Linked DNA regions of Nitratidesulfovibrio vulgaris str. Hildenborough. Each later gene encodes a partner of the first gene's protein in a complex. Links are inferred from orthologs where the notes say so. Each region holds a gene or a part of one and is shown on either strand. Other genes may lie near its edges.

Region 1 (4,352 bases):
ATCGTCGTCGACCGCGGGTCGACGGACGGGACAGCCAACGCAGCCCGCACCGCCTACGCCGACGTGACCATCGTCGACGTGCCGTTCGACGCCGGCTGGGCCACCGCCGCCAACAAGGGGGCGTGTGCCGCCACCGGCGAGACCCTGCTCTTCGTCTCGCCCGAGGTCGAACTGCTCTCCGGCGGTCTGCCCCGCCTTCTCGAACATCTCGAGACCAACCCCGCCTGTGCCATCGCAGGGGGTGCGGTTGTCTCCACCTCGGGCGCACTGCTGCACGGCCCGGCGCGCTTCCCCGGCCTGCTGGGCAAGCTTGCGGCCCTCACCGGGCTGGGTTCGCGCTTTCCCCGCACCATGCTCGACTGGACACGCTACGGCGGGCGCAACCTCGACCTGCCGCTTGAAGTGGACAGCGTATCGTTCGACTACGCCGTGGTGAAGGCCGCCGCCTTCTGCAAGCTGGGTCGCTTCGACGCCCGCTTCCATACCGCCTTCGCCGACACCGACCTCTGCCGCCGGGCCAGCCGCACCATGCTGCCCCGCCCCACGGTCGCCTTCGTGCCGCAGGCCCGCGCCCGCGCACAGGACAACTTCGTCCTGCGCGACGAAGTGCAGGCCTTCGACCTGCACGGCACCGCCGTCGTGCGTGGCCGTGTCCGCTGCGAGATGCTGTATGTCTGGAAGAACTACTGCATCCTCACCTCGCTGGCCAACACCACCCTCGAACTCGTGGGACAGGCCTGTCGCTACGCCATGGGGCTGCTGCCCGTCATCGGCTGCGACAAGACCGCGCGACACAGTGCCGCAGTCCTGAAAGAGACGGCGCAGGCGGCACTCGACACGCAACTTGGTTCCCAGTATCCCACCACGCCCTGGTAGGTTCGTATGCCGAGAGGCCGGTGCGTGCGCATCGGCCTCTTTCATTGTCCCTCCGGTTGCTGGAACGTGGCAGCCAACGGAGTAGATGGACTGACGGGCGACTCCGGCTAGGACGGTTGCCATCATGCGCGTCCGTCCGGGGCGAAAGCGCCGGAGACGAAGCAACCCCGCGAGGCCGCAGCTTGCCATCACCCTGACGACGCGCCCGCGCCACTCGCATGAGTGGCGGCGACGACGTTCACATGCTACACTCGGCGGAATGAGCCACAACAAGGAGGCCCCCATGCCCGGAACGCGTTTCGAGAAGGATGGCCTTGTCATCGACACCACCATCCCTCATCTCGGCCCCGCCAAGATACCCTCCCCTCTGGTCTACTGCCATCACACCAACGACACTGGTGTACCGCTGTACCTCGACTCCGAGTTCATCGAAGAACTGGCCGGTGAGAGCACTGCCCTCAACTTCGAAGCGGCCGGGCCGCGCCGTAATCTCTACTTCGACCCGTCAAAGGCCAAGTGCGCCATCGTCACCTGCGGTGGCCTGTGCCCCGGCATCAACGACGTCATCCGGGCCATCGTCATGGAGGCCCGCCACGCCTACGACGTGCCCGCCGTGCTGGGCATCCGGTACGGGCTTGAAGGTTTCATCCCCAAGTACCGCCATGACGTGGTCGAACTGACGCCCGATGTCGTGTCGGACATCCATCAATTCGGTGGGACCATCCTCGGTTCGTCACGCGGCCCGCAGTCGCCGGAAGAGATCGTCGACGCCCTCGAACGCATGAACATCAGCGCACTCTTCATGATCGGCGGCGACGGAACCCTCAAGGCAGCCTCCAACATCGTGCAGGAGGTGATGCGCCGCAATCTCAAGATTTCGGTCATCGGCGTCCCCAAGACCATCGACAACGACATCAACTTCATCAGCCAGTCGTTCGGCTTCGAAACAGCGGTGTACAAGGCCACCGAAGCCATCCAGTGCGCCCATACCGAGGCCATCGGCGCCATGAACGGCATCGGTCTCGTCAAACTCATGGGGCGCGAGTCGGGCTTCATCGCCGCACACGCCACGCTTTCGCTCAAAGAGGTCAACTTCGTCCTCATCCCCGAAGCCCCCTTCACCCTGCATGGCGAGGGCGGCCTGCTACCGACGCTCGAACGCCGTCTGCGCGCCCGGGCCCACGCCGTCATCGTGGTCGCCGAAGGTGCGGGGCAGAATCTGCTGGCTGACACGGGCAAGAAGGACGCCTCGGGCAACCCCATCCTCGGCGACATAGCCCAGCTGCTGCGCGCCGAAATCAAGGCATACTGCGACGAACGCGGCCTGCCGCACACGCTCAAGTACATCGACCCCAGCTACATCATCCGCTCCGTGCCCGCCAACGCCAACGACCGCGTCTACTGCGGCTTCCTCGGCCAGCATGCGGTACACGCGGCCATGGCCGGACGCACCGGCATGGTCGTGGCGAAGCTCATGGACAGGTACGTGCATCTGCCCCTTGAACTTGTCACGCTGCGCAGGCGCAAGCTCAACATCCGCTCCGACTACTGGCGCGCCGTGCTTGAATCGACCGGACAGGCCGAACTTGCCGGCATGGTGCCCGGTCTCGACGAATAAGGGCACACGCAGGCATGATCGAGAATCCGCAACTGCTTCAGATAAAGGCATCCGCCGGGTCGGGGAAGACATACACCCTCACCCGGCGGTTCCTCGAATTGCTAGGCACAGCCCAACAGGACGGTTCCACCGGCCCTGCCTGCACCCTCTCCGCCGATGGTCGGCATTGCTGGCCAGAGATACTTGCCGCCACCTTCACCAACCGCGCCGCCACGGAGATGAAGGAACGGGTGGTGCGGCGACTCAAGGAGATGGCACTGCGAACCGGCGAGTCGCCCGAAGCCCCGTGGACGCCAGCCCTTGCGGACCGATGGGTGGGGACGATACTGCGACAGTACGGTGCGCTGAACATACGTACCATCGACAGCCTTCTCACCCTGCTGGTGCGTCTCTCGGCCCTCGACCTGCGCCTGCCGCCCGACTTCGAACCGGCCTTCGCAGGCCCGGACTTCTTCGAACCGCTTCTCGACGATGTGCTGGAAACGGCCCGCCACGACGACCCCGCCCTGCGCGACATGCTTCGCCGTGCCTGCGAGACCCTCATCCACCATACGGACCATAAGGGCTTCGCCACCGGCGAGAAGCTGCGGGCACGGCTTCTTGAGCTTCTGGAATGGCATCTTTGCAACGGCGACCTGCCGACGACGGATGCAGACGCGGTACGCGCTCGCCTTGTCACGCTGCATGAACGGGCACGGCAGGGTGCGACGACCCTCACGCGCGTGACGGCCGACGAGAACCTCGCCGTGGCGGCGAACTTCCTGAAGTTCCTCGTCAAAGTCGAAGAATCGTCACCGTTCGCCAAAGTCCCCGAATCGGCCTATCTCCATAAGACGAACCTCGACGAGTGCCTCAACAAGGCTTCGCGCGGCAACGCCTCCGCACAAGCGGAGAGTGCCTTCTCGGCGTTCATGGCCGCCCTCGCCGCCTTCCGCACACGCGGAAGGCTTCTGCAACGCGCCCTCGCCATCATGCCCCTTGTGGGCATTGCCGAAACGCTGGCCCGCAGGCTGCCCGACTATCAACTGCGCGAGGGAAAGGTCCCCGCGCAATTGCTGCCCCAGATGGCACGCCGGGTGCTCGATGGCGAATACGGGGTCTCCGAGGCGTTCTGCCGCATGGGCACACGGCTGGCGCACATCCTCGTCGACGAATTCCAGGATACCAGCAAGGACCAGTGGGCAGCCATCCAGCCCCTTGCCGTCGAGTGCCTGTCGCGCGGGGGCAGTCTCACATGGGTAGGAGACGTCAAACAGGCCATCTACGGCTGGCGCGGTGGAGATTCCGCCCTGTTCGACGCCGTCCTGCGGGATGGCGAACTTCTGGCCATCGCCGGAGACGGCATCTCCGGCACACTGCCGCGCAACTGGCGCAGCCGCCCCGAAATCGTCCACTTCAACAACGACGTCTTCGCCCTTCTGGGCGACGAAGCCCACGCTACGGCTGTGCTGCGCGCCATGCTGCCGGAGGGCACCCCGCCCGACGTCTTCAGTGAAGCCGTCGATGAGCTTGCGCGGGCCTTCACCGGGGCCGCGCAGGAGACGCCCCCCCGTGGGGACGACGAGACACAAGAAGAAGGCTTCGTGCGCCTCACGCACGTCGCGGCATTCGACAGTGAAGAACTCGATGCCGAGGTCAAGACGGCCCTTCGGTCGCTCTTCATGGGCGACCTCGCCCTCCGCCGCCGCTGGCGCGACGTGGCTGTGCTGGTGCGTACCAACGGAGAGGCGGGCCGCGTCGCCACGTGGCTCATGGAGTGGGACATCCCCGTCGTCACCGAGAACAGCCTGCGACTGGCCGACCATCCGCTGATTTCGCAGACTGTGGCGCTTCTGGGCTTTCTCGACTACCCGCGTGA
Region 2 (4,277 bases), 650 kb from region 1 along the record:
AGGGCTAGGGAATACTCATGGAACTGCTAGACCTGCTAGAAAACCGCGTCACGTCGCTTCTTGCGCAGCTCGAATCCCTGCGCGAGGAAAACCGCACCCTCCGAGAAGAGGTTGACAATGGCCTTGCGGCGTTGGCCGAAGAGAATCGTACCCTCAAGGAAGCCCTTGAGCAGGAACGCAGCGTCAAGGATGCCGTCCTCGGACGCATCGACTCGTTGCTGACAACGCTCAAGGACAAAACTGGCGACGCCTAGGGCGCGCCAGCGGGTCCGAATGCGCAGCTTCAACCTCACCGTTCTGGGGCTAGAGGTCTCCTTCAAGGCGGAGGCCGACCCCAAGCGCGTTGAAAGCGCCAAGGCCCTTGTTGAAGAACGGTTCGACAGGCTCAAGTTTCATGGAAGACAGCTGAGCAAGGAGAAGCTGCTGACCTTTCTGGTTCTGGGACTGGCCGACGACCTGTTGCAAGCTAACCGGCGCAACGACGAGACGCGCGAGCGCATCGCCGCTGTGCTGGCCAAGATAGAAGAATTGGCGTGATTCCCGTCGCGCCTTGGCATCAGTACCCCTGGAGTGTGCGTGATAGATATGCCATCGCTGACCTCACAAGCTTGAAATAGGGCATCGGTACGGTGGACCGGTGTGCACGCCCGGCATGACCGGGTAGCCTGAAGGCCCGCCCGAGAAGCCCCCCTGGTCAACACCAGGTCCTGCTTTGGTATGTCACACGGCTCTCCGGGGCCACTGGCCCCTTCGCCGCAGGTCACGACGCCCGACAGCATCCGCGTTTGCATATGAGTGCGCGGAGCGGCCCGGAGCGACGCGGCAGCACCTTGCCTGAATCCCGTCTTCCGTCTTCGGGGTACGGTCGGCATATTGCCGGTCGACTTCAACCGGACGCACGTCCGACACCATAACGGGAGTTCGAGGTATGGGGCTCATGATTTTCGCATATATCGCCATCGGCGCGGTGCTTGGCGCAGGTACGGGTTACCTGCTGCACAGGTATGTCAGCGCAAAGCGCATCGGTGACGCCAACGAACTGGCAAAGCGCATCGTCGAAGAGGCCCGCAAGGAGGCCCAGGCCCAGAAGAAGGAGATACTCCTTCAGGGGCAGGACGAGATATTCAACCAGAAGCGCGAGCTGGAGAACGAGTTCAAGGAACGCGAACGCGAGCTCAAGGCCCGCGACCGCAAACTCGAAGAGCAGGGCGAACGTCTTGAGGAGAAGCTCGAAAAGGCCACCCAGAAGGAACATGAGGTGCTGGCCATAGAAAAGGAGCTCACCCGCAAGGAGCGTCGTCTCGCCACGCTCGAAGAGGAACTCGAAGGCAAGATCGCCGAACAGGACCACCGCCTCGAAGAAGTCTCCGGCCTCACCGCCGAAGAGGCACGGGCGCGCATCATGGAGGAGGTCGAGGCCCGTACACGCCACGAATCCGCCAAGATGATACGCGTCATCGAGATGGAAGCCCGCGAGACCGCAGACCGCAAGGCCAAGGAAATCCTCGCCAGTGCCATCCAGCGCTACGCGGGCGACTACGTCGGTGAACAGACCGTCACCGCCGTGACCCTGCCCAGCGAGGACATGAAGGGCCGCATCATCGGTCGCGAAGGGCGCAACATCCGCGCGCTGGAAGCCGCCACCGGGGTCGACCTCATCATCGACGACACCCCCGAGACGGTCATCCTCTCCGCATACAGCCCCCTGCGCCGTCAGGTCGCCAAGATGGCCCTCGAACGCCTCATCCAGGACGGACGCATCCACCCTGCCCGCATCGAGGACATCGTCCGCAAATGTGAGCAGGAACTCGAAGTGCAGGTTCGCGAAGTCGGCGAACAGGCCACCTTCGACGCGGGTGTGCACGGCATCCACCCCGATATCATCAAGCTGCTCGGCCAGTTGCGCTACCGCACAAGCTTCTCGCAGAACGTCCTGCAACACTCCCTCGAAGTGTCAGCCCTGTGCGGCATGATGGCCGCCGAACTTGGCATGGACATCAAGAAGGCCAAGCGCGCAGGTCTGCTGCATGACATCGGCAAGGCCGTCGACCATGAGGTCGAAGGTCCGCACGCCCTCATCGGCGCCGACATCGCCAAGAAGTACGGCGAAGGCAAGGACATCATCCACGCCATCGCCGCGCACCATGAGGACCAGCCCCCCAAGACCGCGCTGGCGGTTCTGGTCCAGGCCGCCGACTCCATCTCCGGAGCGCGTCCCGGGGCCCGCAAGGAACTGCTCGAGAACTACGTGAAGCGTCTCGAAGACCTCGAGAACATCGCCACGGGCTTCGAAGGCGTCTCCAAGGTCTACGCCATTCAGGCGGGCCGCGAGATACGGGTCATGGTCAACTCCGAGAACGTCGACGACGACCAGACCTACATGCTCTGCAAGGACATCGCCGCCAAGATAGAGAAGAACCTCACCTACCCCGGCCAGATACGCGTCACGGTCATCCGCGAACGCAGGGCCGTGGGGTACGCCAAGTAACGGCCGTCCCTGAGAATGCGCGACAAGAGCCCGGCCATCAGGCCGGGCTCTTTCCATAACGAAGCCCCAACAGCCCCCGACGGCAGACGGATAGCCCATGCAGGACATGCTGTACGCCCTTGACATCTTCGGTACGTTCGCCTTCGCCGTGGCAGGGGCGCTGAAGGCAGCACGCCACGAACTCGACGCACTGGGCGTCCTTGTGCTGGCTACGGTCACAGGAGTGGGCGGAGGCATGGTACGCGACATGATGCTCGCCTACGGCCCTCCGGCGGTGTTCCACAACGACGCCTACCTGCTGGTGTGCCTCGCCGGGGGACTGCTGGTGTTCTTCTTCGCGCGCGGTGTCGCGGCACGGCGCAACCTCGTGCGTTATGCCGACGCGGTGGGGCTTGGCGTCTTCACCGCCATCGGTGGTGCGAAGGCCATGGCCTTCGGCCTCGGCGGACTCCCCGTGGTCTTTCTCGCCGTGCTCACCGCCACGGGCGGCGGCGTCATCCGTGATGTGCTCGTGGGAGAAGTGCCCGCCGTGTTGCGCACGGATTTCTATGCCACGGCGTCCATCCTCGGCGCAGTGGCGCTGCTTGGGCTGGCAGCACTGGGCAGACCCCCTCTGGAACAACTCGCCGGAAGCGCCGCTGTCACGACCGGGCTGCGACTCATGGCCATATGGCTGCGCATGAGGCTTCCGCGCATCCCGCGCGTCGATGACGACGACTGACCGGCACCACACGCCGCTGCCTCCCCAAACGGGGACGACGCGCGGCGCATTCCAGACACCACCGTCCCATTCCAGCCCTCTCCCCCGCCACCATCACCCCGCCGGGGCACATGGGGGCAGCCTCCGATGTCACCAGTGCAGACAACCCGACCCGCGCGAGGCCCGACGACTGGCACCATTTCCGGTGAGTCTGGGGTCACCGCAGTATCCTGTGGGCCGGGGCACCTCCTCCACTCGCCACCCTGCACGCACCTCCGACACACGGCTTTCATCGCACGGCATTCGGACATACACCGGCGTCGCGCACAGCGCCGCGTACGCCACCGTTTTTCATGCAACGGACACAGCTTGCAGCGTCCCTACTACGTCCCTTGCCCCCCCGCCACCTCGTCGACGCAGCATCACCGCACGTTCAGTGCCGGGCCATCACATGCCGGGGTACGCGGTGGGCATTCACGCCAGCAGCCGCACAACATGCCGTCCGGTTTCATCTTCCTGTGGCGATGCCCGCCCCACCGTGGTAGAAGGTCCTAAATCATCCATGGAGTCTTACGCATGGAACATATCGCCATCATAGGCGGTGGTGGCACTGCCGCCGCCCTCGCCCACGACCTCGTGCTGCGGGGCTTCGCCGTCAGTCTCTTCGAACGTGGGGAGTTCTTCTCCGGGGCCACCGGCAGGCATCATGGCCTGCTGCACAGCGGAGGCCGCTATGCCGTCAACGACAAGGAAGCGGCCCGCGAGTGCATCGAAGAGAACAGGTTGCTGCGGACCCTCGTACCCGAAGCCATCGAACAGAACGGCGGACTCTTCGTCGCCATGGACGACGAAGACATGGACTACCTTCCCGTGTTCGTCGAAAGCTGCGCCGAATGCGGTATCCCCACTCGCCAGATGAGCGGGGACGCCGCCCGTGAGCTTGAACCGGCCCTCTCCGCATCCGTACGTGCCGCCGTGCAGGTGCCGGACGCCACCTTCGATGCATGGCGGCTTCCGCTGCCCTTCCTCGCCACGGCGCGCGCCAACGGGGCACAGACCCATCATTTCACCGAAGTCGTCGGCGTCCAT

What was found. Proteins that work in one complex are often made in the same cells at the same time.
Region 2: DVU_RS09710 (region 1) and rny share a complex: the UniProt entries of both Bacillus subtilis proteins name them as parts of the possible RNA degradosome complex. The link is inferred for Nitratidesulfovibrio vulgaris str. Hildenborough from one-to-one orthologs.

Annotation. Positions count from the first base shown.
Region 1 is NC_002937.3:2,135,728-2,140,079, forward strand. The notes cover bases 359-3,326. They hold DVU_RS09710 (ATP-dependent 6-phosphofructokinase), read left to right. Parts: upstream 359-1,159; coding sequence 1,160-2,494; downstream 2,495-3,326. Other genes in these bases: DVU_RS09705 (glycosyltransferase), read left to right, coding at 359-876; DVU_RS09715 (UvrD-helicase domain-containing protein), read left to right, coding at 2,509-3,326. Outside these bases: more of DVU_RS09705, read left to right, coding at 1-358; more of DVU_RS09715, read left to right, coding at 3,327-4,352. UniProt on the Bacillus subtilis protein: Catalyzes the phosphorylation of D-fructose 6-phosphate to fructose 1,6-bisphosphate by ATP, the first committing step of glycolysis.
Region 2 is NC_002937.3:2,780,799-2,785,075, forward strand. The notes cover bases 316-3,208. They hold rny (ribonuclease Y), read left to right. Parts: upstream 316-928; coding sequence 929-2,488; downstream 2,489-3,208. Other genes in these bases: zapA (cell division protein ZapA), read left to right, coding at 316-537; DVU_RS12510 (trimeric intracellular cation channel family protein), read left to right, coding at 2,586-3,208. Also shown: DVU_RS12490 (cell division protein ZapB), read left to right, coding at 18-254; more of zapA, read left to right, coding at 274-315; more of DVU_RS12510, read left to right, coding at 3,209-3,209; DVU_RS12515 (FAD-dependent oxidoreductase), read left to right, coding at 3,765-4,277. UniProt on the Bacillus subtilis protein: Endoribonuclease that initiates mRNA decay. Initiates the decay of all SAM-dependent riboswitches, such as yitJ riboswitch. Involved in processing of the gapA operon mRNA, it cleaves between cggR and gapA.